DNA from 2 places in the Buttiauxella cochleicola genome. Region 2 is predicted to be linked to the other one. Evidence: predicted binding sites of a transcription regulator. Region 2 holds the regulator's gene; the other holds the start of a gene.
What was found. Region 2 encodes LexA, which represses DNA repair genes until DNA is damaged. Its sites were predicted from a motif close to TNCTGTATGTACATACAGNA; they were not measured.
Positions count from the first base shown of each region.

Region 1 (16,616 bases), on a different contig from region 2:
GTTCCGCGCAGCGCGGCGATATCATCAAGCCCGCCAATGCCGCCGGAAGACTGGAATGCCACCTGTGGGAAACGTGCACAAACTTCTTCATATAATGAGACGTTCGAGCCTGCCAACGTGCCATCGCGGGAGATATCGGTGCACAACACGTGCTTGAGGCCGACGGGCAGGTATGTTTCCACCAGTTCTTCAAGCGTTACGCCAGAGTTTTCTTGCCAGCCGCTGACGGCAACCTGTTTGTTGCCCTGTTCGTCGATGCGCACATCCAACGCCAGCACCAGCGCATCAGCACCAAAGCGGGTAAACCAGCCTTTCACCACTTCAGGTGATTTCACTGCTGTAGAGCCGATAACAACACGCGCCACACCTGCTTCAAGCAGTGCCGCAACATCTTCTTCTGTACGTACACCACCACCCACTTGCACGGGAATTTTGACGCCCGCAACCAGCGTTTTAATCAGTGGGATCTGGCGCTTAGCAGGGTCTTTCGCGCCGGTTAAATCTACCAGATGCAGCACTTGTGCGCCTTGTGCTTCGTACTCTTGCAGACGCGGTAACGGATCGTTGCCGTAATCGCGTTGCTGGCCATAATCCCCCTGATGGAGGCGCACCACTGTGCCGTCAATTAAATCGAGAGCAGGAATAATCATGGTGCTTACATCTCCAGGAAGTTTTTCAGTAATTTTGCGCCTGCGGCACCCGAGCGCTCCGGGTGGAACTGCACGCCAAAGAAATTATCTTTTTGCACGGCCGCGGTGAAGGCTTCACCGTAGCTTGCCTGAGCGATGGTGTTTGCACATACCGGCATCGCGTAGCTGTGCACAAAGTAAAAATAATCACCGTCGTCGATGCCGCGGAACAGGCGGTCGCCTGCTTTCGGGTAGACACGGTTCCAGCCCATATGCGGCAAAGGCAAACCATGGTCGACCATTTTTAGCACTGGCTGCTCGATGATGCCGAGCATGTCGATGCCGTTGCTCTCGTCGCTGCGCGAACCCAGCAATTGCATACCGAGGCAAATGCCCAGCACGGGTTGGGTACAAGCTTTGATCAGATCGATAAGCTCGCGCTCACGAATCTGATCCATCGCCGCTTGTGCTGTTCCAACGCCCGGTAGAAAAAGTTTATCGGCGCGTAGCACCACATCCGGGTCGCGACTCACCAACGGCTCGTAGCCGTGGCGCTGGATTGCTGACCTCACCGAGTGCAGGTTGGCACACCCGGTATCGAGGATCACCACGTTCATTACAACACTCCTTTTGAGGAGGGCAGCGTGTCGCCTTCGACTTTAATAGCCTGGCGCAACGTGCGGCCAAAGACTTTAAACAGGCTTTCGACACGATGGTGGTCGTTTTTACCTTTGGTTTTCAGGTGCAGCGTCACGCCCATGGTGTAAGAAAGTGAACGGAAGAAGTGCTCAACCATCTCAGTGCTTAAATCGCCGACACGTTGGAAGTTATACTCGGCTTTGTATTCAAGGTGTGGGCGGCCAGAAATATCCAGTGCACAACGGGCCAGACATTCATCCATCGGCAAGGTGAAGCCGAAGCGGGTAATCCCACGTTTGTCGCCCAGCGCAATTTTCAACGCTTCACCCAGCGCCAGACCAGTGTCTTCAACCGTGTGGTGGTCGTCGATATAAAGATCGCCTTTTACGCTGATATCCATTCGGAAACCGCCGTGGGTGGCAATCTGGTCCAGCATGTGGTCGAAGAAACCGACGCCAGTGTTAATTTTGCTTCCGCCTTCACGGTCGAGCCAGACTTGCACGTCGATTTGTGTCTCTTTGGTGGCACGTTCAACGTGGGCATAGCGGTCACGCTTAGTCAGCTTTTCGCTGATGGTCGGCCAGTTCAGCGTTTCGCCGTGGTAGCGTAAACCCTGAATTCCCATATTTTCAGCCAGCTCAATATCTGTCGCGCGGTCGCCAATCACATAGCTATTGGGTTTATCCAGCACGCCTTCTTCCAGGTAACCGTTCACCATGGCAATTTTTGGCTTACGGCATTCACAGTTGTCAGCCGGCAAGTGTGGGCAAATCAGCACGTCATCGAAGTCCACGCCCTGAGAAGTAAACACCTGCATCATCAGGTTATGTGGGCCGTCAAAATCCGCCTGCGGGAAGCTGTCCGTTCCCAGGCCATCTTGATTGGTGATCATCACCAGCTTGTATCCGGCTTTTTGCAATTGCAGCAGGGCGGGGATCACCGCTGGTTCAAAGGCCAGTTTGTCCATGCGATCCACCTGATAATCTGAAGGTGGTTCAGAAATTAAAGTGCCGTCACGGTCGATAAAAAGAATTTTCTGGCTCACACGCCCTCCGTGGCCGTCAGGCCTGGTTGTTCACGCAGCGCAGCAATGGTGCGCTCGCATTCTAAACGGGTGCCGACAGTAATCCGCAGGCAGCCGCTTAATGATGGTTGTTTATTTTGGTCACGTAAGATAATGCCCTGATCCCACAGAGATTTAAACACTGCACTTGAAGCGGTGATGCGGGCCAGAACATAGTTGGTTTCTGAGTCGAAAACTTGCTCTACGCAACCTACTTCATTGAGTGCGGTGACCAGGTACTGGCGATTCACCAGGACTTCTGCGACGCGCTCGCGCATTGCATTTATTCCCTGCGGGCTTAATGCCTGAGCAGCAATATCCGCAACCGGGGTCGAAAGCGGGTAAGGGGCGATGACTTTCATCAGCAAATTGATCACTTCTTCATTTGCCAGCGTAAAGCCACAGCGCAGGCCAGCCAGCGCAAAGGCTTTAGAAAGTGTGCGCAGAACCACAAGGTGTGGATATTCATTCAGCCAACCGGCCAGCGTCGCCTGCGGGCAAAACTCAATATAGGCTTCGTCGGCCACAACCAGCGCTTTGCCGCGAGCCATTTCAAGCAGCACGCGGAAGTCTTGCGGATTGATTAACTGACCGGTTGGGTTGTTCGGGCTGCAAACATAAATGACTTTTACGCCTTCGATTTTCTCAGCGATTCCCGGTAAATCAAGCTGCCAGTCTGCAAGTGTAGGGACGGTGCGGCACTCAACGTTAAAGGCTTCGCTGCTGACGCTGTACATGCCATATGTCGGCGGGCAGTAGAGAACGGCATCTTTGCCCGGTTCGCAGAATGCGCGGATCAACAGTTCGATGCCTTCGTCCGCGCCACGACTCACCAAAACTTGTTCCGGTTTTACGCCTGCATACTCGGCGTAACGTTCAATGACCAGTTTAGGCTGGCATTCCGGGTAACGGTTTAGCGTCTGTTGCGTTAATTCAAACTCAACGGCGGTCGGGTATTCGTTGGCGTTTAACCACACATCGCCATTACCGCCCAGGCGGCGCGCCGACTGGTAAGGGGTCAGGGCGCGGACATTTTCGCGGGCTAACTCTTCAATGCTCATGCTTGCTCCTTCAGTGCTGCAACTCGCAGGGTAACGGCGTTTTTGTGGGCATCCAGCAGCTCGGCGGCGGCCAGAGTTTCAATCGTTTTCGCAAGACTTGCGAAACCTTGTGGTGAGAGTTCCTGAACCGTCATCCGTTTCTGGAAATCAGCCAATCCAAGGCTTGAACACGTTGAGGTATAACCATACGTCGGCAGCACGTGGTTAGTGCCAGAAGCGTAGTCGCCAGCCGATTCCGGTGACCAGTCGCCGAGGAAGACTGAACCTGCACTGGTGATGCTATCGACCAGGTCACGGGCGTTGCGGGTCTGAATAATCAGGTGCTCCGGGCCGTACTGGTTGGAGATCTCAATGCATTGCTCGAGGTCTCGGGCAACAATCAGGCGGCTGCTTTCCAGCGCTTTGCGAGCGGTTTCAGCACGTGGCAGAGCGGCTAGCTGGCGCTCAACGGCTTCGGCAACGGCTTGTGCCATATCGGCATCCGGCGTTAACAGAATCACTTGCGAGTCCGGGCCGTGTTCGGCCTGTGAAAGCAGGTCCGATGCCACAAAGTCAGGCGTTGCACCGCTGTCAGCGATGACTAAAACTTCTGATGGGCCAGCAGGCATGTCGATAGCCGCGCCGTCAAGACGCTGGCTGACCTGGCGTTTGGCTTCGGTCACAAACGCGTTGCCTGGCCCGAAGATCTTATCCACTTTCGGGATGCTTTCCGTGCCCAGCGCCAGTGCGGCAATCGCCTGCGCGCCACCGACCTGAAACACTTCCTGCACGCCACACAGTTGCGCGGCATACAGAATTTCATCGGCAATCGGCGGAGGTGAACACAGCACTACTTTTTTGCATCCCGCGATTCGTGCAGGCGTGGCAAGCATCAATACGGTTGAAAACAGCGGTGCGGAACCACCAGGAATATAAAGGCCAACAGAGGCAACCGGGCGCGTAACCTGCTGGCAACGCACACCCGGCATGGTTTCGATATCAACGGTTGGCAGTTGCTGGGCCACGTGGAATTTTTCGATATTCGCGACAGCAACGGCCATCGCGTCTTTAATCTCCGAACCCAGACGAGCAACGGCATCGGTAATTTCCTGCGCACTGACTTTCAGCTGCTGCACATCTGTTTTATCAAACTTTGTGCTGTATTCGCGCAATGCAGCATCACCGTTAGCTTTCACATTATTAAGAATGTCAGCCACCGTGCGGGTAATGCTTTCGGAGGCAGAAATCGCCGGACGGGTCAGCAAAGCCTGTTGCGCCGCTGCATCGCACTCATTCCAGTTAATCAACGTATTGAAGTTTGCCATGGTGTTACTCCATCATCTTCTCAATTGGTAACACCAGAATCGAACTGGCACCCAGCGCTTTCAGTTTTTCCATGGTTTCCCAGAACAGCGTTTCGCTGCTCACCATATGCATTGCCACACGTTGTTGATCGCCAGCCAGCGGCAGAATAGTTGGGCGTTCAGCGCCTGGCAGCAGAGAAATAATTTCATCCAGGCGCTCGCTTGGTGCATGCAGCATGATGTATTTCGATTCACGCGCCTGAATCACACCCTGGATGCGAGTCATCAGTTTGTCGATTAACTGCTGTTTGGCTTCCGGCATTTCACCGTCGCGTTGAATCAGGCAGGCTTTGGAGCGGTAAATCACTTCTACTTCACGCAGGCCATTAGCTTCGAGTGTTGCGCCAGTAGAAACCAGGTCACAGATTGCATCAGCCAGGCCCGCACGCGGGGCCACTTCAACAGAACCGTTCAACAGGCAAGATTTAAACTGCACACCTTTGCCATCAAGGTAGCGCTTCAACAGGTGAGGGTAAGAGGTCGCGATACGCTTATTATTCAGGCTTGCCGGGCCGTCCCACGGCTCATCAACGGAAATCGCCAGAGAAAAGCGGCAACCGCCGAAATCCAGGCGGCGCAGGGTAAAGTAACGTGGGTCTTCGCCCTGAGCGCGGCGCGTCAGTAACTCTTCTTCCAGCACATTCTCACCGATGATGCCGAGATCAACCACACCGTCCATAATCAGGCCAGGGATATCGTCATCACGCACGCGCAGAATGTCGATCGGCATGTTTTCAGCTAACGCAATCAGGCGCTGGGTATGCAGGTTGATTTTTATGCCACAGCGTGCGAGCAATTCGCGTGAGTCATCGCTTAAACGGCCTGATTTCTGAATAGCTATGCGTAAACGGTTATTGTCTAACATGAGTAATCCCTCTAATAAATTCTTGTCTGACGTCCAAAAAAAAGCCCCCGGAAGAAATCTTCCGGGGGCTTATTGACTCGTTCATGCACCACTGGAAGATTTTTCTGTCTCCCAGCACACATCGCCTGAAAGACTAGTCAGGATGATGGTGATGATGGTGATGATGGTGGGTAGTAGTTTGAACGCGTGTCATAAAATTCTCGTATGAATGTTTATTCATGATGTGCTTTTAACGTAAACCATATTCAGTGCCTTGTGCAAGGGCTTTTTACCCCCTCAATTAATATTCTGTTTAGTGCCATTGATTGTCAGTTGTCGTAACGTGGCGTAGCCTTAATAAAGGGCTAAAAAGCACAGCAGAGAGATATGCTGCAATCCAGGAGAGAAGGCATGAAAAAGGTTGCGATTGTCGGGTTAGGGTGGCTGGGAATGCCACTGGCGTTGTCTTTATCAGCGCGGGGCTGGCAAGTGACAGGGAGTAAAACGACCCTCGATGGCGTTGAAGCGGCGCGAATGTGTGGGATTGACGGTTATCAGTTGCAACTGACTCCTGAGCTGGTTTGTGACAGCGACGATCTTGATGCATTACTGGATGCTGATGCGCTGGTGATCACGCTGCCCGCTCGTCGTACTGGCGATGGTGACGATTTTTACCTGCAAGCGGTACAAGAAATTGTTGATAGCGCACTGGCTCATAATATCCCGCGTATCATTTTTACCAGTTCCACGTCGGTGTATGGAGAAACAGAAGGCAGCGTGAAAGAAACCTCGCCGCTTGAGCCCGTTACCGCCAGTGGGCTGGTGCTGAAAGAGCTTGAAACCTGGTTGCATGATTTGCCTGGCACCTCGGTAGATATTTTGCGTCTTGCGGGTTTGGTTGGGCCGGAACGCCATCCTGGTCGTTTTCTGGCAGGGAAAACTAATGTGGCTAACGGTGCTCATGGGGTGAATCTGGTGCACCTTGAGGATGTTATTTCTGCAATTACTCTGTTGCTACAGGCTCCGAAAGGCGGGCACATCTATAATTTATGTGCGCCAGCTCATCCAACGCGCGCCGAGTTCTACTCTTTGATGGCACGGCAGATGAATTTAGACGCACCCGTTTTTCGAACTGAAACGCAAAATGGCCACGGTAAGCTGGTGGATGGCAACCGTATTTGCAACGAACTTGGGTTTGAATATCAATATCCAAACCCGCTGGTAATGCCCATGCAGTAACCACTGTGGGGTGTTGCTCGTGACCTCCAGGAACGAGTATGAAACCACTGCTGGATGTGCTGATAATTCTCGATACCCTCGATAAAGAAGGGAGCTTTGCTGCTGCGGCAACAAAGCTCTTTAAAACGCCTTCCGCACTCAGTTACACCGTTCAAAAACTCGAAAACGATCTCAACATTCAAATACTCGACCGATCCGGCCACCGTGCGCGTTTTACGCGAACGGGTCAGCTTCTGCTGGAAAAAGGTCGCGAAGTGCTGCATACCGTACGCGAACTGGAACAGCAGGCTATCAAGCTTCATCAGGGATGGGAAAACGAGCTGGTGATTGGCGTGGATGATTCTTTTCCCTTTTCGTTGCTGACTCCACTTATTGAAGCTTTCTACAAAAGTTATAGCGTGACGCGGCTGAAATTCATCAACGGTGTATTGGGCGGTTCATGGGAAGCGCTCACTGAAGGGCGGGCAGATATTATTGTTGGCGCTATGAGCGACCCACCATCGTTGAGCGGTTTTGGTTTTACACTCCTTGGTCAACTTGAAAGTATCTTTGTTGTTGCACCTCATCACCCACTTGCGGAAGCTGAAGAACCACTCACTCGCCGGATTATCAAACGCAGCCGTGCCGTTGTAGTTGGCGACACATCGCGTCTTGAGCCGTCACGTTCGATGCATTTACTCGAAGAACAAGATGCGATCACCGTTTTTGATTTCAAAACCAAACTCGAGCTGCAAATCAGTGGTATTGGCTGTGGTTACGTACCCCGTTACATGGCGCAGCGTTTTATCGAAAGTGGCGTGCTGGTGGAAAAGCAGGTTGTATCCCATGTACCTTTTGTACCGGTATGGATTGGCTGGAATGAGCAGACTGCCGGGCTTGCCAGTGAATGGTGGCGAGAGCAAATCGTCAATAGTCCCGAAATCGCATTGGTATACGGAACCACGCAAAAATAATGCTTTTGGGTGAGTGGCAGAGCGCCAGGCTCACATCTATTGTTTAAAGTGGCTCGTTATTTCTTCTGAATATGTCTTCGCGTTTAAATTTTCTTCTCTGCTTTGTTTTGCGGAGTTTTTTTGCACGCAAGGAGTCTGTATGAAGCAAACCAATCAGCAATGGCAGTCGCGGCGTGAACAGGCGGTTCCTCATGGGGTCGGCAATGCACTGCCGGTATACATCGAAAAAGCGAAAAATGCCGAATTATGGGATGTTGAAGGCAAACGCTATATTGATTTTGCCTCTGGTATTGCGGTGCTAAATACCGGGCATAACCATCCGGCCGTTATTGACGCCGTGCGTCAACAACTTGAAAAATTTACCCATCCTTGTTTCCAGGTCACACCTTACGGCAACTATATTGAGCTTGCCGAACGGTTGAACAAACTGGTGCCAATAAGCGAACCATGCCAGACGCTGTTTCTCACTACCGGCGCGGAAGCGGTTGAAAATGCCATTAAAGTGGCGCGTATTGCGACGGGGCGTTCGGCCATCATCGCATTTCGTGGCGCCTTCCATGGCCGGACCTTACTGGGCATGGCCTTAACGGGCAAAGTTCAGCCGTATAAAAAGGGCTATGGTCCGTTCCCGGCAGGCATTTATCACGCACCTTATCCAGCGGCCTACCTTGGCGTGAGTGACACTCAGGCACTGGCGTCATTGGCGGGTATTTTTGCTGCTGATGTTTCGCCGGATGAAGTCGCCGCGATCATTATTGAGCCGGTGCAAGGTGAGGGTGGTTTCTATGCAGCGTCACCATCATTTATGAAACAACTGCGGGCGCTGTGCGATAAGCACGGCATCGTTCTGATTGCAGATGAAATCCAAAGTGGGTTCTGCAGAACGGGTAAAACGTTTGCGATTGAACATAGTGAGGTGGCGCCGGATCTCATCACTATGGCAAAAAGCCTGGCAGGCGGCTTCCCACTTTCAGCGCTCGTCGGCAAAAAATCCCTGTTCGATAAAGCGATGCCTGGCGGCTTGGGTGGTACTTATGCCGGCTCGCCTGTAGCGATTGCAGCGGCACTGGCGGTGACTGATGTCATTGAGCAAGAAAATCTCAATCAAAAGGCGCAGGAAATCGGTGAGCTAATCACTGATCGTTTACAGCAAATGAGTGAGCAATTTACCTGCATTGGTGATGTGCGCGGATACGGTGCCATGATCGCGATGGAGTTGGTGGAAGAGCGCGATAGCCACCGCCCAAATAAAGAGTTAACACAGGTACTTGTGCAAGAAGCAGGCAGAAAAGGTTTAGTGTTGCTGTCATGCGGAGTGAGAGCGAATGTTATTCGTTTTCTCGTCCCGTTAACGGCTGAAAAAGAAATTGTTAATGAAGGCCTCAATATCTTGTCATCCTGCCTTGAATTAGTGCAAAATACGCGCCTCACTAAATGAGAACAAAAAACCGACGTTAAACGCGTCGGTTATTTTTTTGCATTAAGTTCAAGTAGTCAAACAGGCATACGCCAAAAATCCAAGAGGCCGGGCTTCGTACCGGATAGATACTAGCTTTTAAAAAACGACAGTCGTGTCGCCGAGGAAATTCAGATGGGGCAGCTTTTTGCTTTTGCGCAGGTATTCGCCGTTTGGGGGAATGACCATGTCGCTTAACGTCACCGCAGGTGCAAAATCTCGTGTTGAACTCCGTAAGAGCCTTACGCTCATTCCGGTAGTTATGATGGGCCTTGCTTATATGCAGCCTATGACCTTGTTCGATACATTTGGGATTGTATCTGGCCTTACCGACGGACATGTCGCTACGGCTTACGCGTTTGCCCTTGTGGCAATTTTGTTCACCGCGTTAAGTTATGGAAAGCTAGTACGCCGCTTCCCATCAGCGGGTTCTGCCTATACCTACGCTCAAAAAGCAATCCACCCGGTGGTTGGCTTTATGGTGGGTTGGTCTGCCTTGCTTGATTATCTGTTTATGCCGATGATCAACATCCTGCTGGCAAAAATCTATTTTGAAGCTCTGGTGCCATCTATCCCGTCGTGGATTTTCGTGGTGCTGCTGGTTGGCTTTATGACTATCTCCAACCTGCGCGGCATCAAAACCGTGGCTAACTTCAACAGCTTTATTGTTGTGCTGCAAATGATCGTGATGGTGGTGATCACCGGTCTGGTTATTTACGGTGTGGCAAATGGCGAAGGTGCAGGTACGTTAACCAGTACACGTCCATTCTGGTCAGAACATGCGAATGTGGTGCCGATGATTACCGGTGCGACCATCCTATGCTTCTCGTTCCTTGGTTTTGACGGTATTAGTTCTCTATCTGAAGAGACCAAAGATGCAGGCCGCGTTATCCCAAAAGCGATTTTCCTGACTGCTTTAATTGGCGGCGTGATCTTCGTTGTGGTGTCTTACTTCCTGCAACTGTATTTCCCGGACATCTCGCGCTTTAAAGATCCGGATGCATCGCAGCCAGAAATCATGCTCTTCGTGGCAGGTAAAGCCTTCCAGTTCGGCATCCTGATTTTCTCCTGCGTGACGGTTCTGGCATCGGGTATGGCGGCACATGCGGGCGTTTCTCGCCTGATGTATGTGATGGGCCGTGACGGCGTGTTCCCGGAGCGCTTCTTCGGCTACATTCACCCGAAATGGCGTACCCCGGCGCTCAACGTTGTACTGGTCGGTATCATTGCTCTGTTTGCGGTTAAGTTTGACCTGGTGACTGCAACTGCGCTGATTAACTTCGGTGCGCTGGTGGCGTTTACCTTCGTTAACCTGTCAGTGATTTCCCAGTTCTGGATTCGTGAAGGGCGCAATAAATCCATCAAAGATCACATCAACTATCTGGTGCTACCAATTTGTGGTGCGCTGACAGTCGGTGCGTTGTGGATTAACCTGGAAGAAAGCTCGATGATTCTGGGTCTGATTTGGGCGGCCATTGGCCTGACTTATCTGGCCTTCGTAACTCGCCGCTTCCGTAACCCGGTTCCGCAATTCAACGAAGATTTAGCGTAAAAGCTAACTACGAAGAAGGCCGCGAAAGCGGCCTTTTTGCTATCTATTACCCTACCAAAAACTGCGCGTACTCAAACAGCTCCTTAAGCAACGCCGTCTTTTCCTTGTCCCCTTCATGCAGGTTATACAGCGCCTCCAGTTCTTGCGCGTAGGCTTGCAACGCTTCCTGAGATAACACATCGCGGCGGTGTTCTAACCAACGCTGTTGTTCTGCTTCATCCAGTGTTCCTGGGAAATTGCGCGCGCGATAGTTAAACAACAGCTTTTCAATACGTTTATCGGCGAAAGTGATATCCAGCGCAGGCAGATTTTGCGGATCGGTTTGCAGCACTATGCGCATCGCCGCACGGTCTGCATCACTGAAGAAACCGTTATAAAGCTGCGCATCAACATTTTCAGATGGTACAAAAGGTTCGGATTCAGCAAAGATAGCCACCGCTTTTTCACGTACTAAAGGGTGTTCGCGCAGTAACTTCAGGTTATCCAGGCAACGCTTACGATCGATTCCTAAACGTTCGGCATCTTCCGGGCGCAGCGTATTAGCCACCGCCAGCACCGGGCATTTATTCAGATGCACCAGTTTAATTGGCACCGCAGCCGCATCGCCAAGCGCGGCCTTCGGCGTATACAAACGTTCGCGTAATGTATCGGCGTCCAGTTCCAGCAGCGGCGAAATATCACCTGCTAAATCGACCATAATCACCGCATTTTTGTTATCCGGGTGCCAGGCCAGCGGTGCAATCCAACTGGTGTTGCCACGCCATGCGCCGAACATCCCGGAAACATGCACCAGTGGTTTCATCTGCGGGATATCAATCAATGTGGTGAGTTTGTGTTTGGAACGATGGCTGTAAAGGTACTCAAACAGCCGTGGCTGGCGAGTCTTAACTAATTGCGCCATCGCGATAGTGGCGTATACATCAGACATCGCATCGTGCGCGTTCGCATGTTCAATACCGTTGGCTTTGGTCAAATGCTCGAGGCGGAAACTCGGCAGCCCCTCGTCGTTTTCCGGCCAGACAATCCCTTCCGGGCGCAGGGCATAGCAGGCGCGCATCACATCGAGCAAATCCCAGCGCGAATTATCGTTCTGCCAGCTCCAGCCGTATGGGTCGTAAAAGTTACGGTAGAAAATATTGCGCGTTACTTCATCGTCGAAGCGCACGTTGTTGTAGCCGACCACGCAGGTTTTCGGCACGGTAAAGATATTGTGAATACGTTTGGCAAAATCTGCTTCATTCACGCCCTGAGCCAGTGCGTGTTGTGGGGTAATACCGGTAATCATCACAGCTTCTGGCTGTGGAAGGTAGTCATCAGCGGGTTTGCAATAGAAAACTTCAGGATCACCGATAACATTGAATTGGTCATCAGTACGAATCGCTGCAAATTGCGCTGGTCGGTCAAGAGATGGACTCTTGCCGAAAGTTTCATAATCATGAAAGAGGAAGGTCGGTTGTTGCGTTGAATTTTCCACGGCTTATTTCCGCCCTTGAGTGTTGTTTAACTTGCTGTTATTAAACTGAAATACCACTAAAACCCTCTCCATGTTTCCATCTTGATTATCAGGTGTTGCATAAGTGCATGGTAAACCATTAATAAGCCTCCTGCACCACCGTGAAAAGCATTCAACGCCCGTATGCAAATTTGATTATTCATAACTTTTTGCAATTTAATCGCGAAAATTATCGCAAACTCCAGTAAAAGAAGCGGCTGAATTTATTGTTTCCGAGGGTATATCGTTGAAGATCCGTCTATTTGCTGCCTGTTCATTGCTTTCTTTTGTTGCTCACTCCGCTTTTGCCGACGATACCTTTGTTAATGCACCACCACCTCCACAGATCCAGGCGGGATCGTGGGTGTTGATGGATTACACCACCGGGCAAATACTGACAGCGCAAAATGAACATGTGCGACGCAACCCGGCGAGTCTGACCAAACTGATGACCGGCTATGTGGTGGATCGCGCCATTGATAGCGGGCGTATCTCGGCAAACGATATGGTCACCGTAGGTAAAGATGCCTGGGCGAAAGGGAATCCGGTTTTTGACGGTTCGTCGCTGATGTTTTTGAAAGCAGGTGACAGATTAACGGTTCATGACTTGAGCCGCGGGCTGATTATTGATTCCGGGAACGACGCTTGTGTCGCGTTAGCCGATTACGTCGCTGGCGGGCAGCCACAATTTGTGGCCCTGATGAACAAATACGTGCAGCAGTTACATCTGCGCGATACCCATTTCGAAACGGTTCACGGCCTCGATGCGCCTGGCCAGCATAGCTCGGCATACGATCTTGCGGTACTTTCTCGCGCCATTATTCACGGCGAGCCTGATTTTTATCATATGTATAGCGAGCGTAGCCTCACGTGGAATGGCATCACGCAGCAGAACCGCAATGGCCTATTGTGGGATAAGGGGCTGAATGTGGATGGTTTGAAAACCGGGCACACTGCCAGTGCAGGCTTTAATCTTATCGCTTCAAGTGTTGATGGCGAGCGCCGCTTAATTGCCGTTGTCATGGGTGCGGAAAGCTCGAAAGGCCGCGAGGATCAGGCGCGTAAACTGCTGCATTGGGGTCAGGATAATTTTGATACTGTGCAGGTGCTGCATAAAGGCAAAAAAATTGGCACCGAAACAGTCTGGTATGGCGACCAAAAGAAAGTTGAAGTCGGCACCAATCAGGATGTCTATCTGGCGCTGCCAAAATCAGAAGTTCCAAACATTAAAGCCAAATATGTCCTTGATAACCCGGAGATGGAAGCGCCTGTCGCCGCTAACCAACATGTTGGTGAAATTGAACTGTTTGACCGCGACAAGTTGATTGCACACTGGCCGCTGGTAACGCTAACAGATGTTAAAAAGGGCAGTGCATGGTCGCGATTTAGTGATTATCTGAGCCACAAGCTGTAGTTGCTTAAAAATTTCAACAGGCTGACTTTATGTTGGCCTTTTTTTCGCATTTAGTTCTAACCTGCGCTTCTCGTCTGTACTACGATCTATTGGCGAAAAGCGATCTTGCTCGCAAAGTAACCACATCACCCTGCCAAAGGATTGCTTCCCTGCAATAGAGTGGTGTATTTATATACAGTACTTTTAATCGGGTCAGGAGGTCATATGGAATTTAACGTACAACAAGTTCATGAGCGAAAAGTAGCGGGTTTTCATATGGTAGGGCCGTGGGAAAAAACGGTTCAACAAGGATTTGAGCAACTTTCTCTATGGGTTAAATCGCATAAAGTCGTCGGTGAAGAGTGGCTGGCGGTTTACTACGATAACCCAGATGTCGTGCCTGCAGAAAAGCTCCGTTGCGATACGGTTGTATCCGTTGCGGAAGATTTTACCGTGCCTGAAAACAGTGAAGGTGTCATCACTACACGCATTGAAGCAGGGCAATATGCGGTCGCGCGTGCAAAAGTCGACGACGGCGATTTTGCAAAACCATGGAATATCTTCTTTGATAGTCTCCTTGCTGATAACCGTTACCAGTTAACCGGCAAACCTTGCTTTGAGCACTACCTGAATGATGGCTCTGAGAGTGGAGTGTGGGAAGTTGATATGTATATCCCGGTAGCAGATCAAGTCTAAAGGCGAAGGGGGCTCAAGCCCCCTAACTTTGTGATGCCCACACTAAAAAAACAGGTACAATCACGCTTTTGTTTCAGGAGAGCCGGGTGTGCGCCCCGACAAATCACTAAGCCCGTTTGAACTGCGTGTTTATCGCAACTACCGAATTGTGCACGGCGTTCGTATCGCGCTGGCATTTGTTCTTACCTTTCTCATCGTACATCTTCTGAAAGTTCCGGAGGGCACGTGGCCATTAATCACTTTAGTGGTGGTGATGGGGCCAATATCCTTCTGGGGAAATGTAGTACCTCGCGCCTTTGAACGTATTGGCGGTACCATTTGTGGCGCAACCATGGGGCTTATTGCACTAAGGTTGGAGCTGTTTTCTCTGCCGCTGATGCTGGTTTGGTGCGCTTTTGCTATGTTTATTTGCGGTTACCTGGCGCTGGGGAAACGCCCGTATCAGGCTCTGCTGATTGGTATTACCCTTGCGGTCGTGGTGGGTGCTCCGGCTGGGGATATGGAAATTGCGATGTGGCGTAGTGGTGATGTTATCTTCGGATCATTACTCGCAATGCTATTTACCAGTATTTATCCGCAGCGCGCGTTTATCCACTGGCGCATTCAAATGGCGAATTTCGTCACCGCCTTTGGCCGGGTTTATAACGCAGGTTTTTCGCCGAACTTGCTGGAGCGCCCGCGTCTGGAAAAACACCTGCATCAGGTGTTGACCGATGTAGTGAAAATGCGCGCGCTGATTGGGCCGAGCAGCAAAGAAACCCACATCCAGAAATCTATTTTCGAAGCGATACAAACTGTCAGCCGTAATATGGTGTGCACGCTTGAGCTGCAAATCAACGCTTACTGGGCTTCCCGAGAGAGTCATTTCCTGATGATCAATGCTCATACTCTGCGTGATACTCAGCAGATGACGCAACGCACACTTGCTGCGATTGCTCATGCATTGCATGACGGCAACCCATCACCGATTTCTGCGAATAATGAAAAGCTGACTGAGATCGTCAGCGAGTTGCGCCAGCTTATGCAGGAAGGTGGAAATGGGAAACTTCAGGAAACCCCAATTCACGGTTATGTCTGGTTGAGTCTGGAGCTTGCTCGTCAACTGGAATTACTCTCGCAGTTGATCTGCCGCGCGTTACGTAAATAATTGCGGGGTGCGGAGCGAATTGCTGGTTTCGATTCAGCACCAATTGAGGTTAAGATAGCGAAAGAGACTAATCGCCTGTACTGTTTGGTTATAGAGCCCGGAACAGACGGGGATAAAAGAATTGTCAGCGGCCGCCGCTACCATTAAGGTAATCTTATGGCGGTTGTCTTAACGAATCCGAGTATGAAATTAGCAGGGGTATAAAAATGGAACCAACTAAACCTTCTTTCCAGGACGTGCTTGAGTTTGTACGTCTGTTCCGTCGTAAAAACAAACTGCAGCGTGAGATTCAGGACGTTCAGAAAAAGATCCGTGATAACTCAAAACGTGTTCTGCTGCTTGATAACCTGAGTGACTATATTAAGCCAGGTATGAGCATTGAAGCTATTCAAGGCATCATTGCCAGCATGAAAACCGACTACGAAGACCGTGTTGATGATTACATCATCAAGAATGCTGAACTGTCTAAAGAGCGTCGTGAAATTTCCAAAAAACTGAAAGTGATGGGTGAAATCAAACCCGACTAAATTTACCCGTCATACTTCGAGCTGCCTGTGTGTTAGCTGCGTTCACTTACCGCTTTAATGCAACTCGAATTATTTAGGGTAAATAGTGTTAATTGTGAAAACCGCCGAATCGGCGGTTTTTTTTCGCAACAACTCAGCGCACTCCGCCCTCTATCATCTTTACCAGATGCTGCTGCGGATAATGTCTATCAATCTCTAAATGCTTTATCAGCCAGAGCATCTTCTCAACATCATGCTTACTGGTATCAAGCATCAATCCCACCACACTGCCGCTATGCGCCACATTTAACCCGTACAAATCTGTCTCTTCGACCAGGGCTAATAGTTGGGAAAACATGGGTTTTACTAACAGTTGCTGGCAGGCTTTGGCACTCATTGTAGTGGCTTCACCTAACAACCGGGCATCTTGTTGTCGGCAACTGCGTTGTAGCGTCTGCCAGGCGTTATCCAGTAAGCCCGCGTTATGGATTAACACTGATTCTCGTTCGTAACGATGATAATCCTCCGTCAAAAGCGTGGTATTGCTTTCAAGCAGCAGAATTTCCAGCATTGGCGTGGGCTGGCAGCTAATTTGTACTTGTG
Region 1 covers NZ_JAJSOU010000008.1:150,929-167,544, forward strand. The annotation lists gene hisA (1-(5-phosphoribosyl)-5-[(5-phosphoribosylamino)methylideneamino]imidazole-4-carboxamide isomerase) at 1-650, opposite strand, end outside; gene hisH (imidazole glycerol phosphate synthase subunit HisH) at 656-1,246, opposite strand; gene hisB (bifunctional histidinol-phosphatase/imidazoleglycerol-phosphate dehydratase HisB) at 1,246-2,313, opposite strand; gene hisC (histidinol-phosphate transaminase) at 2,310-3,392, opposite strand; gene hisD (histidinol dehydrogenase) at 3,389-4,696, opposite strand; gene hisG (ATP phosphoribosyltransferase) at 4,701-5,600, opposite strand; His leader region at 5,636-5,758, opposite strand; gene LVQ79_RS12925 (SDR family oxidoreductase) at 5,991-6,818, shown strand; gene LVQ79_RS12930 (LysR substrate-binding domain-containing protein) at 6,857-7,771, shown strand; gene gabT (4-aminobutyrate--2-oxoglutarate transaminase) at 7,911-9,209, shown strand; gene yoeI (membrane protein YoeI) at 9,363-9,425, shown strand; gene LVQ79_RS12940 (APC family permease) at 9,415-10,779, shown strand; gene sbcB (exodeoxyribonuclease I) at 10,826-12,253, opposite strand; gene dacD (serine-type D-Ala-D-Ala carboxypeptidase DacD) at 12,519-13,685, shown strand; gene sbmC (DNA gyrase inhibitor SbmC) at 13,890-14,360, shown strand; gene LVQ79_RS12960 (FUSC family protein) at 14,449-15,507, shown strand; gene LVQ79_RS12965 (DUF496 family protein) at 15,714-16,034, shown strand; gene LVQ79_RS12970 (GHMP family kinase ATP-binding protein) at 16,168-16,616, opposite strand, start outside.
Region 1: the regulator LexA is predicted to act here: its motif matches at 13,846-13,865, upstream of sbmC (DNA gyrase inhibitor SbmC).

Region 2 (16,616 bases):
GGCCAGGCGCAGGGCGGTAGCGTAAACAACGACGGCAGCATGATTCGTGTTCTCGACCACGGCGCGATCACTCTGGCTGACCAATGGGACCTGATGTACGTTGCGATGTACCAGAACCTGGATATGGATGATAACCAGGGTACTGAATGGTACACCGTAGGTGTGCGCCCAATGTACAAATGGACGCCAATCATGAGTACCTTGCTGGAAGTTGGCTACGACAACGTGAAATCCCAGGAAACTGGCGACCGTAACGGTCAGTACAAAATCACCCTGGCACAACAATGGCAGGCAGGCGACAGCATCTGGTCACGTCCGGCACTGCGTCTGTTCGCAACTTACGCCAAATGGGATGAGAAATGGGGTTACGCGAAAGATGCCAACGGCGACAACACTCGCTTTGCTATCTCTGACTCTACCGGTAACGGCAACTTCTCTACCAGCCGTGGCGATGACGACGAATTCACCTTCGGTGCCCAGATGGAAATCTGGTGGTAATACAGCATTAACCTGAAGTGAAGAAATGATGGGGAGTTCGCCACTGAACTCCCCATCATGATTACCCTCTATGCCAATGCTTGTTTCGATGGAAAGCGCTATTGCCTGGCCAACTTTCCACCGATTTCCCATTCGAGGTCTATAAAAATGAAAATGAAAAAAAGTCTCCTCGCACTCTGCCTTTCTGCAGGGTTGCTCGCCAGCGTTCCCGGAATCAGTCTGGCAGATATCAATATCGTTCCGCAGGATGTTTCTGCCGCGCCGTCAATTCCTGAATCTGCATTACAAAATCTTGTCTGGACGCCGGTTACCCAAAACAAACTGCATACCACAAACCTTGCGACTGGCGGACAGTCTCTGGGTGTCGCTGACATTATTGGTCCGGTAGCGGCTTACAGCGTTCCGGCGGGTATTGGTGAACTGACTATTACCCTTACCAGCGTCGTTGAAAAAGATACGGTCTTCGCGCCAAACGTACTGGTTTTGGATCAAAACCTGCGCCCGGCTGCATACTTCCCAAGCAGTTTCTTTGCCTACCAGGAACCAGGCGTGATGTCTGATAACCGCCTGGAAGGGACGTTTAAATTAACGCCAGCATTGGGGCAGCAAAAACTCTATTTATTGGTCTTCACCACCAGTAAAGATGCACAACAAACCACGAAGATGATTGATCCGGCCAAAGCCTATGCCAAGGGCAATGGCAACGCGATCCCAGATATTCCAGACCCAATTGCGAGCCATGGCACGACGGGAACGCTGAAATTGCGGGTAAAAACCTCTTCTGGTTCAAGCATTTTAGTGGGGCCACTCTTTGGTTCATCTGGTCCAGACCCTGTGACTGTGGGTAACACCGCAGCGCCTGCTACCGCTTATGCCGCACCTGTTGCAGCAACAGCTACTGCGCCTGTAGCCGCTCCGGCTCCTGCCGCGAAAAAAGAACCCGTGCTTAGCGATACAGAGAGCTACTTCAACCAGGCTATCAAAGATGCAGTAGCGAAAGGCGATGTTGATAAAGCCTTGAAACTGCTGGATGAAGCTGAACGCCTGGGATCGACTAGCGCCCGTAAAACCTTTATCAGCAGTGTAAAAGGCAAGGGGTGATGGTTTCCCCGCAGTGCTGATGTTTGAAGTTTGGTGCGCCTCCGGGCGCACCTTTTTTCCTTCGTCATCCTTCAAGCTGACTCTGCGTTGGCTGCGCTCAAAAACCCTCATCACTTACTTTAGTAAGCTCAGAGGGATTTTCTCTTTTGCCGCCTTGATTCAACTCGAATGATTTAGAAGGGTTAGCATTGTTCCCCGGCATTGTTCCCGGCATTGTTAAACGCTTGTGAGCTTTTCCCTGCCCCGCTATACCTATTCTGCGTTACAATGATTTTCGGTTTTGTTTCGGAGAAATTCCCATGTCTGACGCGCTTTCGCCATTGCGCGCCTTACGTTTTGAAGCTGCGATTCCAGAAGGGTTGAGTGCATCACTCCTTGACTGGCTGTTGCTTGAAGACTCAATGACCAAACGCTTTGAGCAGTATTGTTCCAGGGTTACTGCCCGCATTGTGCGTGAAGGTTTTTTCGAATCGCATGTCGTTCTTCCTGAAGCTAATATGTTGCCTGAGTCCAGCCGTTATTGGTTGCGCGAAGTTGTGCTTTGCGGTGACGATGTGCCCTGGCTTTTGGGGCGTACAGTGGTCCCTGAATCAACCCTTGAAGGACCAGAGCTTGCTTTACAAAGGCTCGGAACCACGCCGCTTGGACGCTACCTGTTTAGTTCATCTTCCCTGACACGGGATTTTATTGAGATTGGCCGCAGTTCGGAGCAGTGGGGGCGTCGTTCCCGCCTGAGATTAGCTGGAAAGCCGCTGGTGCTAACCGAGTTATTCCTTCCTGCTTCTCCGTTGTATCGAGAGGAAAAATAATGGAGTGGAGTCTGAAACAGGGTAAATGGCAGGCGTATCAACGTCTGATGCGACTTGATAAGCCAATTGGCTCGCTTTTGTTGTTATGGCCCACCCTATGGGCGCTGTGGCTTGCGACACCGGGAGTGCCTCCGCTAACCATTTTATGCGTGTTTATAGCCGGAGTCTGGATGATGCGCGCTGCGGGTTGCGTGGTAAATGACTACGCTGACCGCAAATTTGATGGTCACGTGAAACGCACGGCGCACAGGCCATTGCCGAGCGGGGCTGTAAGCGAGAAAGAAGCGCGTATCTTATTTGCGGTACTGGTAGTGCTTTCGTTTTTACTGGTACTGACGCTTAATACCATGACGATTTTATTATCGGTGGCGGGGTTAGCGCTTGCCTGGGTTTACCCGTTTATGAAGCGCTACACTCATTTGCCGCAAGTGGTGCTAGGGGCTGCATTTGGCTGGTCAATCCCGATGGCATTTGCCGCAGTGAGCGAGTCTGTTCCACTTAGCTGTTGGCTGATGTTTTTAACCAATATTTGCTGGGCTGTGGCTTATGACACGCAGTACGCAATGGTTGACCGCGATGACGATCTGAAAATCGGCATTAAATCCACAGCCATCTTATTTGGCCGTTATGACAATCTGATTATCGGTATTTTGCAGTTTACAGTGATGGTGTTGTTGGCGGTGATTGGCTGGTTAAACGGATTAGGTGGGGCGTTCTACTGGTCTATTGCGCTGGCGGGGATGCTCTTTGTCCATCAGCAACGGCTGACGGCGAATCGTGACCGTGATGCGTGTTTTAAAGCTTTCCTCAACAATAACTATGTTGGCCTGGTGCTGTTTATAGGGTTGGTGTTGAGTTACCTACACTTCTAATTATACCCATCGCCCTTCAAGTTGCAGGGTTGTTGGCTGCTCTCATTCACCCGAATCACTTACTTGAGTAAGCTCATCGGGATTCGTTCGATTGCCGCCTACCTGCATCTCGAAGTAGCTCGGGTATAAGAAACTAAATGGCGGATGACACTTCGTTTATCCGCCAGATTTTTTACTCGGTCGCAGCCTGCGACGTCGCACTTTCAATCGTCAAACGCACATCCGGCATGATCAGCTCTGCCAGCATCTGGTAGACCTTCATCGTTTCGGCGGGTTCTGCATCTCCGGTGTCGCTGATATAGCCTTCATCACGCAAGGTTAATACCAGCGAGGTGAATACAGCTTTATCGAAGAACTCCGGTGCATTAATGCCATGCAACACCGACAAACGTTGGGCAACGGTGCGGCTTTCGCGCTCCAGCGTCCCACGGTTAATCGATGGATTTGCACTCAGCAGCCAGAAAGTAATCGCGTAACGTTGCAGCGTTTCACGAACACCTGCCGCCAGAAGCTGCATAGTGCGTGAGCGTGCCGGGTTAATCACCACTTCTTCACCCGTAAGGGTAATCAGATCCTGACGAACCAGTTCATTAAGCAGCGCATCCATTTCACTGGCAAGTTCAGCTTTTTCCCAACGCAGGAACAACTCAGACTTCAGCATCGGGTAGAGCAGCTCAACCTGACGCAGAAGCTCGCTGCGGGAAATGTGGCGATGCTGCGTGATAATTGCAGCCAGCAGAGAAGGTAACACCAGCATATGCAGGATGTTGTTACGGTAGTAAGTCATCAGCACTGCCTGCTCACGCGGCAGAATGATGATGTCACCAATCGTATCTTTCTCTACTTCAAACTTATTCATCTGCAGCGCGTGTTCGATAAGCGCTTCTGCTGGCTGGTCTGGTGCGGTAGCGTCCGGTGAATACGGCACATTACGCAACAGGCTCAGGTAACAGTTGAGCTGTTCGGTCAGTTGTTCGCGCGTCAGTGAACGCTGGCGCGATGCCAGGAGCGCGGTACAGCACAGGTTCATGGCGTTTGCCGCGCCTGCATTGTTAATACGCACCATCAGTTCGGCAGCAATTTCATTAACCGTTGGCGTTAACCATGCCGGGCGGATGGCCTCAATCGGGTCGATTGAATCACGCCACTCAGGCACTCGCTGGTTGAGGAATGTCATCAACGGCATTGGTTCGCCGAAGTTAACATAGCCCTGGCCGAGGTTACGCAGCTTGCTCAGCCCACGTACCATCTGCATGAAGCTTTCTTTTTCTTTAGTCGCACCGCGCAGTTCTTTCGCGTAAGTCCCCACTTCCATTACATGCTCGTAGCCAATGTAAATCGGCACCAATGTAATTGGACGTGTACCGCCGCGCAGCATGGCCTGAATGGTCATCGACAGCGTGCCGGTTTTCGGGTCTAGCAAACGGCCGGTACGAGAACGGCCACCTTCCACAAAGTATTCAACGGAATAGCCACGGCTGAACAGCTCGCCAAGATATTCACGGAACACGGTGGAGTAGAGTTTGCTGCCCTTAAAGGTACGGCGAATAAAGAACGCGCCCAGGCGGCGGAAAATCGGGCCGGCTGGCCAGAAATTCAGGTTGATACCCGCTGCAATGTGCGGAGGAACCAGCCCCTGGTGATAGAGCACGTAAGACAGAAGCATGTAGTCCATGTGGCTGCGGTGGCAGGGCACATAGACAATCTCATGGCCGTCATGAGCCAGTTGGCGAACGCGTTCAGCATTGTGAACGTTAATGCCCTGGTACAAACGGTTCCACGTCAGACCTAATACGCGGTCGGTCAAACGAACGGCTTCATAAGAGAAGTTCGCCGCAATCTCTTCCATCAAGGCAACAGCATTTTGCTGCGCTTTTTCATGGGAGATTTTCTTGCTGCGCGCTTCATCTTCTACTGCACGGGCAATAGCTTTTGAAGCCAAAAGCTTATTGAACAGATCCTGACGTACCGGCAGACGCGGGCCAACAGTCGCTAAGCGCTGGCGAGCAAAGTGCATACGCGCCACGCGTGCCAGTTTTTGGGCGATTTTTTTGTCTGTACCGTGATCGGTTGCCATCTGGCGCAGCGAAACAGGTGCAGAGAACCGCACAAAGCTGTCGCGCCCAAGCCAGGAGACTGCGAAGAATTTCTGAATGCCGTTAAGCATCTTCAGTGGCGGGTTAACTTCGCCTTTTTCGCGACCCGGAGAGCGGCCAAACATCACCGATACCGGCACCATCTGCACATCCAGATTTGGATTGCTGCGGTGCAAGTCGAGATAATCATGGAACAGCTTGATCGACTCTTCTTTTGGCGTGTAATAAGTGAACACACGCGGGCCGCCATGGATAAAGACATAGCGCGGCAATACCGCACCGTCGATCTCTAACGGCTCGAGAGGGTCGGGCAAGTTGTGCGCGAGGCATTGCGCGCGCAGGGTTAATAAGTCCGCCTTTGAGTTATAAGGCAGAACGTACATTATTGGGCGTGTGGGATCTAAGCCCAGTTCGGCCTGTGGATCTGCCGGAATGGACTTGCTCTTTACCAGAACGCCTAATGGTAAATTAAGTAATTTGTAGTAGATTCTTGGCCAGCCTGACATAAACGATGTAAAGCCTCAGGTTAATGATGCAAATTCGCCGCAAGAATATCAGAATCTCACCCAGATTTCTGTGGCGTTATAATTTTGACAAGCATTGATGCAAATAATTTGAAAAGGTTTCCTAAAATGGCGAGCAGTACCACTGGACTTACCCGTATCATCAAAGCCGCAGGCTACTCATGGAAAGGGCTCAAAGCAGCCTGGATCAACGAAGCAGCTTTCCGCCAGGAAGGCGTTTCTGCTGTTATCGCCATTGCCATCGCATGTTGGTTAGATGTCGATCCCATTACCCGCATTCTACTTATCGGCTCAGTCGTGCTGGTCATGATTGTCGAGATCCTCAATAGCGCTATTGAGGCACTTGTCGACCGTGTTGGCACTGATTATCACGAGCTTTCAGGACGCGCCAAAGATATGGGCTCGGCCGCTGTATTAATTTCAATTATCCTCGCAGTAATTACCTGGGTCACGCTGCTTTGGTCGCATTTGCGGTGATCTTTCCAGAATAGTTAAGTGCCTGGTTTTTTGCTTAATTTGTGGTTCCAAATTGACCTTTGACTGTATATACTCACAGCATAACTGTATAAACACCCAGGGGGCGGAATGAAAGCGTTAACTACCAGGCAGCAAGAGGTGTTTGATCTTATTCGGGATCATATCAGCCAGACCGGCATGCCACCGACTCGTGCCGAGATTGCTCAACGTCTGGGGTTCCGTTCTCCGAACGCCGCTGAAGAGCATTTAAAAGCACTTGCCCGTAAAGGTGTGCTTGAAATTGTTTCTGGTGCATCCCGTGGTATCCGCCTGTTGGTGGAAGAAGTGACTGGTATTCCACTGGTTGGGCGTGTTGCTGCAGGTGAGCCACTCCTGGCACAGCAACATATCGAAGGCCATTACCAGGTTGATCCTTCACTGTTCAAACCAAATGCCGACTTCTTGCTGCGCGTCAGCGGTATGTCAATGAAAGACATCGGCATTATGGATGGCGACCTGCTTGCGGTTCATAAAACTCAGGATGTGCGTAATGGCCAGGTTGTTGTCGCGCGTATCGATGATGAAGTTACCGTTAAGCGCTTAAAACAACAGGGCAATACAGTTCATCTGCTGCCAGAAAACAGTGAGTTTGAACCGATCGTGGTAGACCTGCGCGAGCATAACTTCTCAATTGAAGGGCTGGCTGTTGGGGTTATTCGCAACGGCGACTGGCTGTAAAATCTCTTTAGGTGATGCGCATTTAGAATGCGCATCACTGCCTTAATTCTCTTTGATCTCCTTCAGGAGAGGTCATGCAATTATTCTCCACAGCGGATCGTGCGCTCTGGCGCCTCGCTTTACCCATGATTTTCTCCAACATTACTGTTCCGCTGCTTGGCCTTGTCGATACGGCTGTGATTGGTCATCTGGATAGTCCTGTTTACTTGGGCGGTGTTGCCATTGGTGCGACAGCAACCAGCTTCCTGTTTATGTTGCTGCTGTTTTTACGAATGAGTACCACAGGCTTAACTGCTCAGGCTTTTGGCGCCAATAATCCCTCAGCGTTAGCTCGTGCACTGGTGCAACCACTATTGCTGGCACTTGGGGCAGGGGTGGCAATTGTCTTACTGCGCGATCCCCTCATTTCACTCGCTTTACAAATTGTTGGTGGCAATCAGGATGTGCTCGTACAAGCACAACGCTTTCTTGAAATCCGCTGGCTAAGTGCGCCAGCCTCGCTTGCCAACCTGGTTCTACTAGGATGGTTGTTAGGGGTTCAATACGCACGAGCTCCGGTTATCTTGCTGGTAGTCGGCAATGTTCTGAATATCGTACTGGATGTGTGGCTGGTTATGGGGTTGCACCTTGATGTTCAAGGGGCGGCACTTGCGACTGTCACTGCTGAATACGCGACATTTTTCATCGGATTGCTGATGGTGAAGAAGGTTATGGGCATGCGTGGTATCAGCTTTGAGATGATTAAGCAGTCCTGGCGTGGCAATGTTCGGCGCTTACTGGCGCTCAATCGGGACATCATGTTGCGCTCGTTATTACTGCAAGTGTGCTTTGCATCAGTGACCATCTTTGGTGCGCGCTTAGGTAGCGAAATTGTCGCCGTCAATGCGGTATTAATGACGCTTCTGACGTTTACCGCTTATGCGCTTGATGGTTTTGCCTATGCCGTTGAAGCCCATTCCGGGCAAGCTTATGGCGCAAAGAATCGCGGCCAACTACTCGAGGTTTGGGGTGCTGCCTGTCGCCAGGCGGGTTTAGTCGCGCTCATGTTTGCCGTGGTGTATGCCCTATTTGGCGAGCAAATTGTTTCTCTTCTGACGTCCATTCCCCAATTACAGCTACAGGCCGATCGCTATCTCCACTGGCAGATTGTATTACCCGTAGTCGGTGTCTGGTGCTACTTGCTGGATGGGATGTTTATTGGCGCGACAAGGGGAGCTGAGATGCGTAATAGCATGGCGGTTGCCGCTGTTGGTTTCGGGCTAACGCTCTTCACGGTTCCGTATTTAGGCAACCACGGGTTATGGCTTTCTGTGGCGGTATTCCTTGCTCTGCGGGGGCTGGCGTTAGGTTGGATTTGGCGTCGTCACTGGCAGCAAAATAGCTGGTTTAACAACGTACAAAGTTAAGCCGTATGGTTAAAGATTCTTAGTTTTCTCCGTACCACCATATCCTTGACTACAATTATTATCACGTCCAGCAGATAGAGTGGTGTTGGCCAAATGGCAGCACATTGGACGTTGGTAATTTTTTAGCAGTTCTTCCCCGAACGATGAGGATATTATTATGAATAAAGACGAAATCGGCGGTAACTGGAAACAGTTTAAAGGCACAGTAAAAGAGAAATGGGGCAAACTGACTGACGATGATATGACTGTCATCGAAGGCAAACGCGATCAGCTTGTCGGTAAAATTCAAGAGCGTTATGGGTACGAAAAGGATAAGGCAGAGGAAGAAGTCGTTGATTGGGAAACTCGCAACAAATACCGTTGGTAATTAGTTTCCCTTAGATGTGTTAGTTCTCAAGGCTACCCTGCCCAGGTACATGGATGTACCGTTCCATTCAACTCAAATCCAACCAATCTAACGTGACTTCTTTTTACTCTGAATGGAGTGGTCATGCCCGCAAGCATCCGGGTGGCTACAAGCTTCAACTTCTGCACACGCGCTGCATAAACCATGCGCCTCAATAACGTTATGATGCAGAGCAAACCCTAACTGGGCCGCCAGTTGGTGCATGATATCTTCCACACCTTCCGCACTACGCTCCTTCACCGCACCACATCGATCACAAATAAACATCGCAGATGAGTGAGTTGGCTGATCGATAAGATTGCACAACACATAGCTGTTGGTGGACTCTACACGGTGTACAAAACCTTGTTCGAGCAGAAAATCGAGCGCACGATACACTGTCGGGGGTTTAGCTTGCGGTTCGCTGGCACGCAATAAATCCAGCAAATCATAAGCACTGATAGCGCCTGCTTGCTGAGTCAGCAAACGCAATACTTCAAGACGTTGTGGTGTCAGGCGCACATTACGCTGCTCGCATAGTTTTTCAGCCTGCGCTAACACGTTTTGTGAAGTCGTGATGTCCATCAGTATTCCCCTGTAGATTAGCCCTACACTTTATCACAACGCGCAAAAAACGCCGAGTGGTGCGCTTAGCCACAACCTTTTGAGATGACTATCCCGGAGTTTGTTATGAATAAACCTGATTGCATTCGCCACTGGAAGGAAATAGAAGGTGACGATGATTCGACTTATCCAGACAGCGCAGAGCGGTTTTCTATTGGCGCGCCACTGGCCCGCAAGCTGGGTCTTAATCGCCTGGGAATTCATCATGAGCGCCTGCTACCAGGTCGCCGCACATCTTATCCTCATGCTGAAAGCAGCGAAGAAGAGTTTGCTTATGTGCTCGAAGGGCATCCACAAGTGTGGATTAATGGGCACCTTTACCCACTTGAACCTGGCGATAGCGTTGGTTTCCCCGCTGGAACAGGTACCTGCCATACCTTTATCAACAACACAGAGCATGAAGTCCGACTGCTAATTGTGGGGGAGGCAAATAAAGCTGAGAATCGAATTTATTACCCGCTAAACCCAGGCTATGCCGCACAGCGACAGGATCGATGGATTGATCATCCCCCCCAATTTTTCGGCCCACATGACGGTCAGCCTTCACGAAAACCGAACGGTAAACTATAAATAAGTTTGCATGGAAATTTTGAACTCATAATCCTGAAGGATAGAAACGGGATTCCGATGGGCGAAACAGCCCACTTTTCAGCCTTTTATTCACAGCAATAGTCCGCCTCTGTTCAGTCATAACTGGCAGGGGCAGTTATTACATCTGATCAACAGACGGACGTGTGGTGAATGAAAAAAATGAAAACTTTGGCGGCGTTTAGCGCCGCATCTTTATTTATGGCAAATCACGCTTATGCGGCGGGCACATGGTCTGAAGCACGAAGTGATGCAATGGGTGGTACTGGTGTCGCTTCCGCGAGCTACGGAAGTGGGGTGCTTACGAACCCCGCGTTGCTGGCTAAGGCTAAGCAGGACGACACAGTGACGGTTATTCTACCGTCTGTGAGTGCGCAAATTACGGATAAAGATAATCTGCAGGATCAGATTGATGACATTAGCGATAAGGTTGATCAATACAAAAACGTTATCGACGATCTCACCCTGCAGGATATCCTTTTAAATCCAAATGGTTCGCTCAGCCAGTTTCAGAGTGCTGCGGGCGATCTGGCTGGTGAGCTGAATGATCTGAAAGGAAAAACGGCAAACGCGAAGGCGGGTGCCAGTATCGCAGTCAGTATTCCAAACGACGTGCTTTCAGTGGCTTTTGTCGCAAAAGCCTATGCGCGTGCGCATGTTAGTTCTTCCATCGATCAGCAAGATATCGATTATCTCAATAGCATCGCCGGTTCTCGGGCAGTGGCCGGGGGCGTTGCGTTTGATGCCGCTATTAATGGCTCCGATGTTATCACCAGCAATCTGAATTCTACTGCTTCTGGCCGTGCGGCTATTGTCTCTGACTATGGCGTGGCGCTTGCGAAGGAGTTTGATCTCGGTGGAGTGCCGGTTTCTTTTGGCGTCACACCGAAGTTGCAAAAAACCTGGCTCTATAACTACACCACCTCGATTTATAACTACGATAGCAGTGACTGGAATAGCAGCCGCTATCGCAATGATGATACCGGTTTCAATGTGGATGCGGGCCTGGCGGCCGATTTCGGCGAAAACTGGACGGTTGGTCTGAGCGGTCAGAACCTGATTTCGCGTGACATTGATACCAAAGATATTCTGATCACCAATGGCAGAACCGGTGAGACAACTAACTACAAAGACACGTACCAGATTCGTCCATTGGTGACGGCTGGTGTAGCCTGGCATAACGATCTCATCACCCTTAGCGCCGATGGTGATCTCACCGAAACCAAAGGCTTCAAAAGCGAAGAAGACTCGCAGTACGTTGGCGTCGGTGCAGAAATTACGCCGCTGCCATGGCTTGCCGTGCGTGCGGGTTATCGTGCCGACGTCAAATCAAACGACAGCAACGTCTTTACCGGCGGTGTTGGTTTTGCGCCATTTAATCGTGTTCATGTTGATTTAATGGGGCTATACGGCGAAGACCAGACATGGGGGGCCGGAGCGCAGCTTAGCGTTACCTTCTGATAAAAATAGCAGTCGGGACGAGCGGGTGTCCCGACGCTGCTTTATGCTATAGTAGCGACCCTTTTTTAACCGTAGCCCGTAAACGCCAGTGCCTATGTCCTCACAAATCAGCCAGACTCCTTTCCAGCCACATCGTTTCTCTATTGCGCCGATGCTTGACTGGACCGATCGCCACTGCCGTTATTTTTTGCGTCAGTTATCTAGCCAGACACTGCTGTACACCGAAATGGTGACAACCGGTGCAATTATTCATGGCAAAGGGGACTATCTGGCGTACAGCGAAGACGAGCATCCTATCGCGCTGCAATTAGGCGGTAGCGATCCGGCTGCATTGGCTATTTGCGCGAAACTGGCGCAAGAGCGCGGCTACGATGAAATTAACCTGAACGTGGGTTGCCCGTCAGATCGTGTGCAAAATGGCATGTTTGGCGCGTGTTTAATGGCGGACGCGCAGCGCGTTGCCGATTGTATTAAAGCGATGCGTGATGTGGTTTCTATTCCGGTTACTGTCAAAACGCGTATCGGCATTGACGACCAGGATAGCTACGAATTTCTCTGCGATTTTATTGGCACGGTAGCCGGGAAGGGTGAATGCGAGATGTTTATCATCCACGCCCGTAAAGCCTGGCTTTCTGGTTTAAGCCCGAAAGAAAACCGTGAAATTCCACCGCTGGATTACCCGCGTGTTTATCAGTTAAAGCGTGATTTCCCGCATCTGACGATGGCGATTAACGGTGGAATTAAAACGCTGGAAGAAGCTAAAACGCATCTGGAACATATGGACGGCGTAATGGTGGGGCGCGAAGCCTATCAAAACCCTGGCCTGCTGACGGCGGTTGACCGGGAGATTTTTGGTATTGATTCGCCGGAAATCGACACCGTTGCAGCGGTTCGTGCCATGTATCCGTACATTGAGCGTGAACTGGCAAACGGCACTTATTTAGGCCATGTCACTCGCCATATGTTGGGACTTTTCCAGGGTATTCCGGGTGCGCGCCAATGGCGTCGTTATCTGAGTGAAAATGCCCATAAAGCCGGTGCAGGAATCGACGTTGTGGAACATGCTTTGTCGTTGGTTGCGGATAAGCGCTAAATTTTAGCAGCAATAACCGTGTGAATTGCTCAGGTATTGCGGAGTTGATCACAACCTCGCATCTTTCTGGCTAAGTTCGCGGGCTGTGGGATATCAATTATTTACCAAACCTGACATTATTACCGGGTTGCAAAAAAACGAATTCATCGCGCTGTACCCTACATACAGAGCGAACAAAAAAGAATGGGCTTCCCTCGGGAGGCCCAAATTCTTTTATGGAATCAGCAAACTAGAACCTTGCGTGCTGCGGCTCTCAAGTGTTGCATGAGCCAGTGCAGCATCGCTCAGGGCAAACTTCTGGCTATCCGCCACATCCACTTTTATCACGCCGCTGGCAATCAACGAGAACAGCTCGTTGCACGCTTCTTCCAGCTCTTCACGCGTGGTGACGTAACCATTTAGTGACGGACGCGTAACATACAGCGAGCCTTTCTGGTTCAGGATCCCCAGATTCACGCCCGTCACCGGGCCGGAAGAGTTCCCAAAACTCACCATCAAACCTTGCCGTTGCAGGCAATCGAGCGACGATTCCCAAGTATCTTTCCCGACCGAGTCATAAACCACCGCCACTTTCTTGCCGCCGGTTATCTCTTTCACGCGTTCGACAAGATTCTCTTCGCGATAGTTAATGGTTTGCCAGGCTCCGGCTTTTTTGGCGCTTTCTGCTTTTTGCGCAGAACCGACAGTGCCAATTAATTTGGCACCCAGCGCTTTTGCCCACTGGCAGGCAATCAGCCCCACGCCGCCGGCTGCGGCATGGAACAAGAAAACTTCGTTGGCTTTAATATCGTAGGTTTTACGCAGCAGATAATAGACCGTCAGCCCTTTAAGGAAGGAAGCAGCAGCTTGTTCGAAAGAGATAGCGTCCGGGAGTTTTGCTACTTTATCTGCCGGTACGTTATGAACACTGCTGTAAGCGCCAAGTCCTGACTGTGCATAGACCACACGATCGCCAACTTTAATATGTGTTACCGCGCTGCCAATTTTACTGACTACGCCCGCAGCTTCAGTGCCGAGGCCGCTTGGTAGCATCGGAGGTGGGTATAAACCGCTGCGAATATAGGTGTCGATGTAGTTGATACCAATCGCTTTGTTCTCAACCTGGACTTCGTTTTCTGCGGGTGCGGTTGGGGTGAATTTAACAACTTTTAAGACTTCTGGTCCGCCGTGCTGACTAAATTCAATGCGTGTTGCCATGAGAACTCCTTCTGTTTCCTCGGAGGGAGATAGAGTAAACTCTCGTCTCTCTTATCTGATTTTGGTAACGCCCTCACTATGGCAGGAAATAAACCCTTCAACAAACCGAAAGAACCCCGCGATCGTCAGATGGAAGGGCTGAAAATGCCGCCACATTCTCTGGAAGCGGAGCAGTCGGTGTTGGGCGGTTTAATGCTGGACAACGAACGCTGGGATAACGTTTCCGAGCGCGTCGTGGCTAACGATTTTTTCAGCCGTCCACACCGCATGATCTTCACCGAAATGCAGCGTTTGCTCGAAATGAGCAAGCCAATCGACCTGATCACGCTTTCTGAATCTCTGGAACTTCAGGGCAACCTGGAAAGTGTCGGTGGTTTCGCCTATCTGGCCGAATTATCAAAAAATACGCCAAGTGCTGCGAACATTAGTGCCTATGCTGATATCGTGCGCGAACGTGCCGTAGTGCGTGAAATGATTTCTGTGGCGAATGAAATCGCCGATGCCGGTTACGACCCTCAAGGGCGAACCAGTGAAGATTTGCTCGACCTCGCCGAATCCCGTGTGTTCCAGATTGCTGAGAGCCGTGCGAATAAAGACGAAGGCCCGAAAAGTATCGACCAAATCCTCGAAGCGACAGTCTCGCGTATCGAAACGCTGTACCAGACGCCACATGATGGCGTAACGGGCGTCGACACCGGCTACCAGGACTTGAACAAGAAAACAGCGGGTCTGCAAAAATCGGATCTGATCATTGTGGCGGCGCGTCCGTCGATGGGTAAAACCACCTTTGCGATGAACTTGTGCGAAAACGCCGCGATGTTGCAGGAAAAACCGGTGCTGATTTTCAGCCTCGAGATGCCCGGCGAACAAATCATGATGCGTATGCTTGCGTCGCTGTCACGCGTCGACCAAACCAAAATCCGTACCGGCCAGCTTGATGATGAAGACTGGGCGCGAATTTCCAGCACCATGGGCATCTTGCTTGAAAAACGCAACATGTACATTGATGACTCCTCAGGCCTGACGCCAACGGAAGTGCGCTCCCGCGCGCGCCGTATCTACCGCGAACATGGTGGCCTGAGCCTTATCATGATCGACTACCTGCAATTGATGCGTGTGCCGTCGCTGTCCGACAACCGTACGCTGGAAATTGCCGAGATTTCGCGCTCACTAAAAGCGCTGGCAAAAGAGCTACAGGTGCCAGTAGTGGCGCTCTCGCAGTTGAACCGTTCTTTGGAACAACGTGCCGATAAACGCCCGGTGAACTCCGACTTACGTGAATCCGGCTCCATCGAGCAGGATGCCGACTTGATTATGTTTATCTATCGTGACGAAGTTTATAACGACAACAGTGACGAGAAAGGCATCGCGCAAATCATCCTCGGTAAGCAGCGTAACGGCCCAATCGGCACCGTGCGCCTGACGTTTAACGGGCAGTTCTCGCGTTTCGATAACTATGCAGGCCCTCAGTACGACGAAGACTAAATCCTCTTCATCCTTCGTGCCACAACTGTGTTGGCTGCGTTCACTCGCCCGAATCACTTACTTTAGTAAGCTCATCGGGACGAGTTCTCTTGCCGCCTTGTTGTGAAACGAATGATTTTGAGGATTTGTGGTATCCCATATTTAATTTTTAGCAAGGAACGAACATGCAAGCGGCAACCGTAAAAATTAACCGCCGCGCTCTGCGACATAATCTGCAACGCCTGCGCGAACTGGCTCCAGCCAGCCGTATGGTGGCGGTTGTGAAAGCAAACGCATATGGGCATGGTCTGCTGGAGACAGCCCAAACACTGACCGATGCTGATGCCTTCGGCGTGGCCCGTCTTGAGGAAGGTGTTCGCTTGCGTGCGGGTGGGATCACTCAGCCCATTCTGCTGCTGGAAGGCTTCTTTAATGCAAGCGACCTTGCGACCATTGCCGAGCAAAATTTCCAGACTGCCATCCACTGCATCGAACAGCTTGAAGCACTGGAACAGGCTGAGTTAAGCCATCCGATTACCGTGTGGATGAAACTGGATACCGGCATGCATCGGTTGGGTATCTTGCCTGAAGAAGCAGAGGCGTTTTATCAGCGTCTCTCCCGCTGCAAAAATGTCAGCCAGCCGGTGAATATCGTCAGCCATTTTGCCCGTGCAGATGAACCAGAATCTGACGCCACACTGCGCCAGCTCGATATTTTCAATTCGTTTACCGCGGGCAAGCCTGGAGAGCGTTCTATTGGCGCATCTGGTGGCATCCTGTTGTGGCCAGCCTCGCATATGGATTGGGTTCGCCCAGGCATTATCTTGTACGGCGTTTCTCCGTTGGAGCAACAATCGTGCGGCACAGATTTTGGTTGTCAGCCGGTGATGTCACTGACTTCCAGTCTGATTGCGGTGCGTGCGCACAAAGCCGGTGAAGCGGTCGGTTACGGCGGTACATGGATTGCCGAGCGCGATACTCGTCTGGGTGTGGTTGCTATTGGTTATGGAGATGGCTACCCGCGCGCAGCGCCTTCTGGCACCCCTGTGCTGGTGAATGGTCGTGAAGTGCCAATTGTCGGGCGTGTGGCGATGGACATGATTTGTGTCGATCTTGGCCCGCAGTCAGCAGACAAAGTGGGTGATAGCGTGGTGATGTGGGGCGATAGCCTGCCGGTTGAACGTATTGCTGAAATCACAAAAGTGAGTGCTTACGAACTTATCACGCGCCTGACGTCAAGGGTTGCTATGGAGTATCTGGACTAGTTTTCTGGCTTTCCCCCTCACCCTCGGGGCTGTCTCTTA
Region 2 covers NZ_JAJSOU010000009.1:33,876-50,491, forward strand. The annotation lists gene LVQ79_RS13435 (maltoporin) at 1-498, shown strand, start outside; gene malM (maltose operon protein MalM) at 646-1,599, shown strand; gene ubiC (chorismate lyase) at 1,899-2,408, shown strand; gene ubiA (4-hydroxybenzoate octaprenyltransferase) at 2,408-3,280, shown strand; gene plsB (glycerol-3-phosphate 1-O-acyltransferase PlsB) at 3,453-5,882, opposite strand; gene LVQ79_RS13460 (diacylglycerol kinase) at 6,009-6,377, shown strand; gene lexA (transcriptional repressor LexA) at 6,486-7,094, shown strand; gene dinF (MATE family efflux transporter DinF) at 7,169-8,500, shown strand; gene LVQ79_RS13475 (CsbD family protein) at 8,658-8,867, shown strand; gene zur (zinc uptake transcriptional repressor Zur) at 8,955-9,470, opposite strand; gene LVQ79_RS13485 (cupin domain-containing protein) at 9,576-10,079, shown strand; gene LVQ79_RS13490 (conjugal transfer protein TraF) at 10,251-11,558, shown strand; gene dusA (tRNA dihydrouridine(20/20a) synthase DusA) at 11,653-12,651, shown strand; gene LVQ79_RS13500 (quinone oxidoreductase) at 12,865-13,848, opposite strand; gene dnaB (replicative DNA helicase) at 13,927-15,333, shown strand; gene alr (alanine racemase) at 15,498-16,577, shown strand.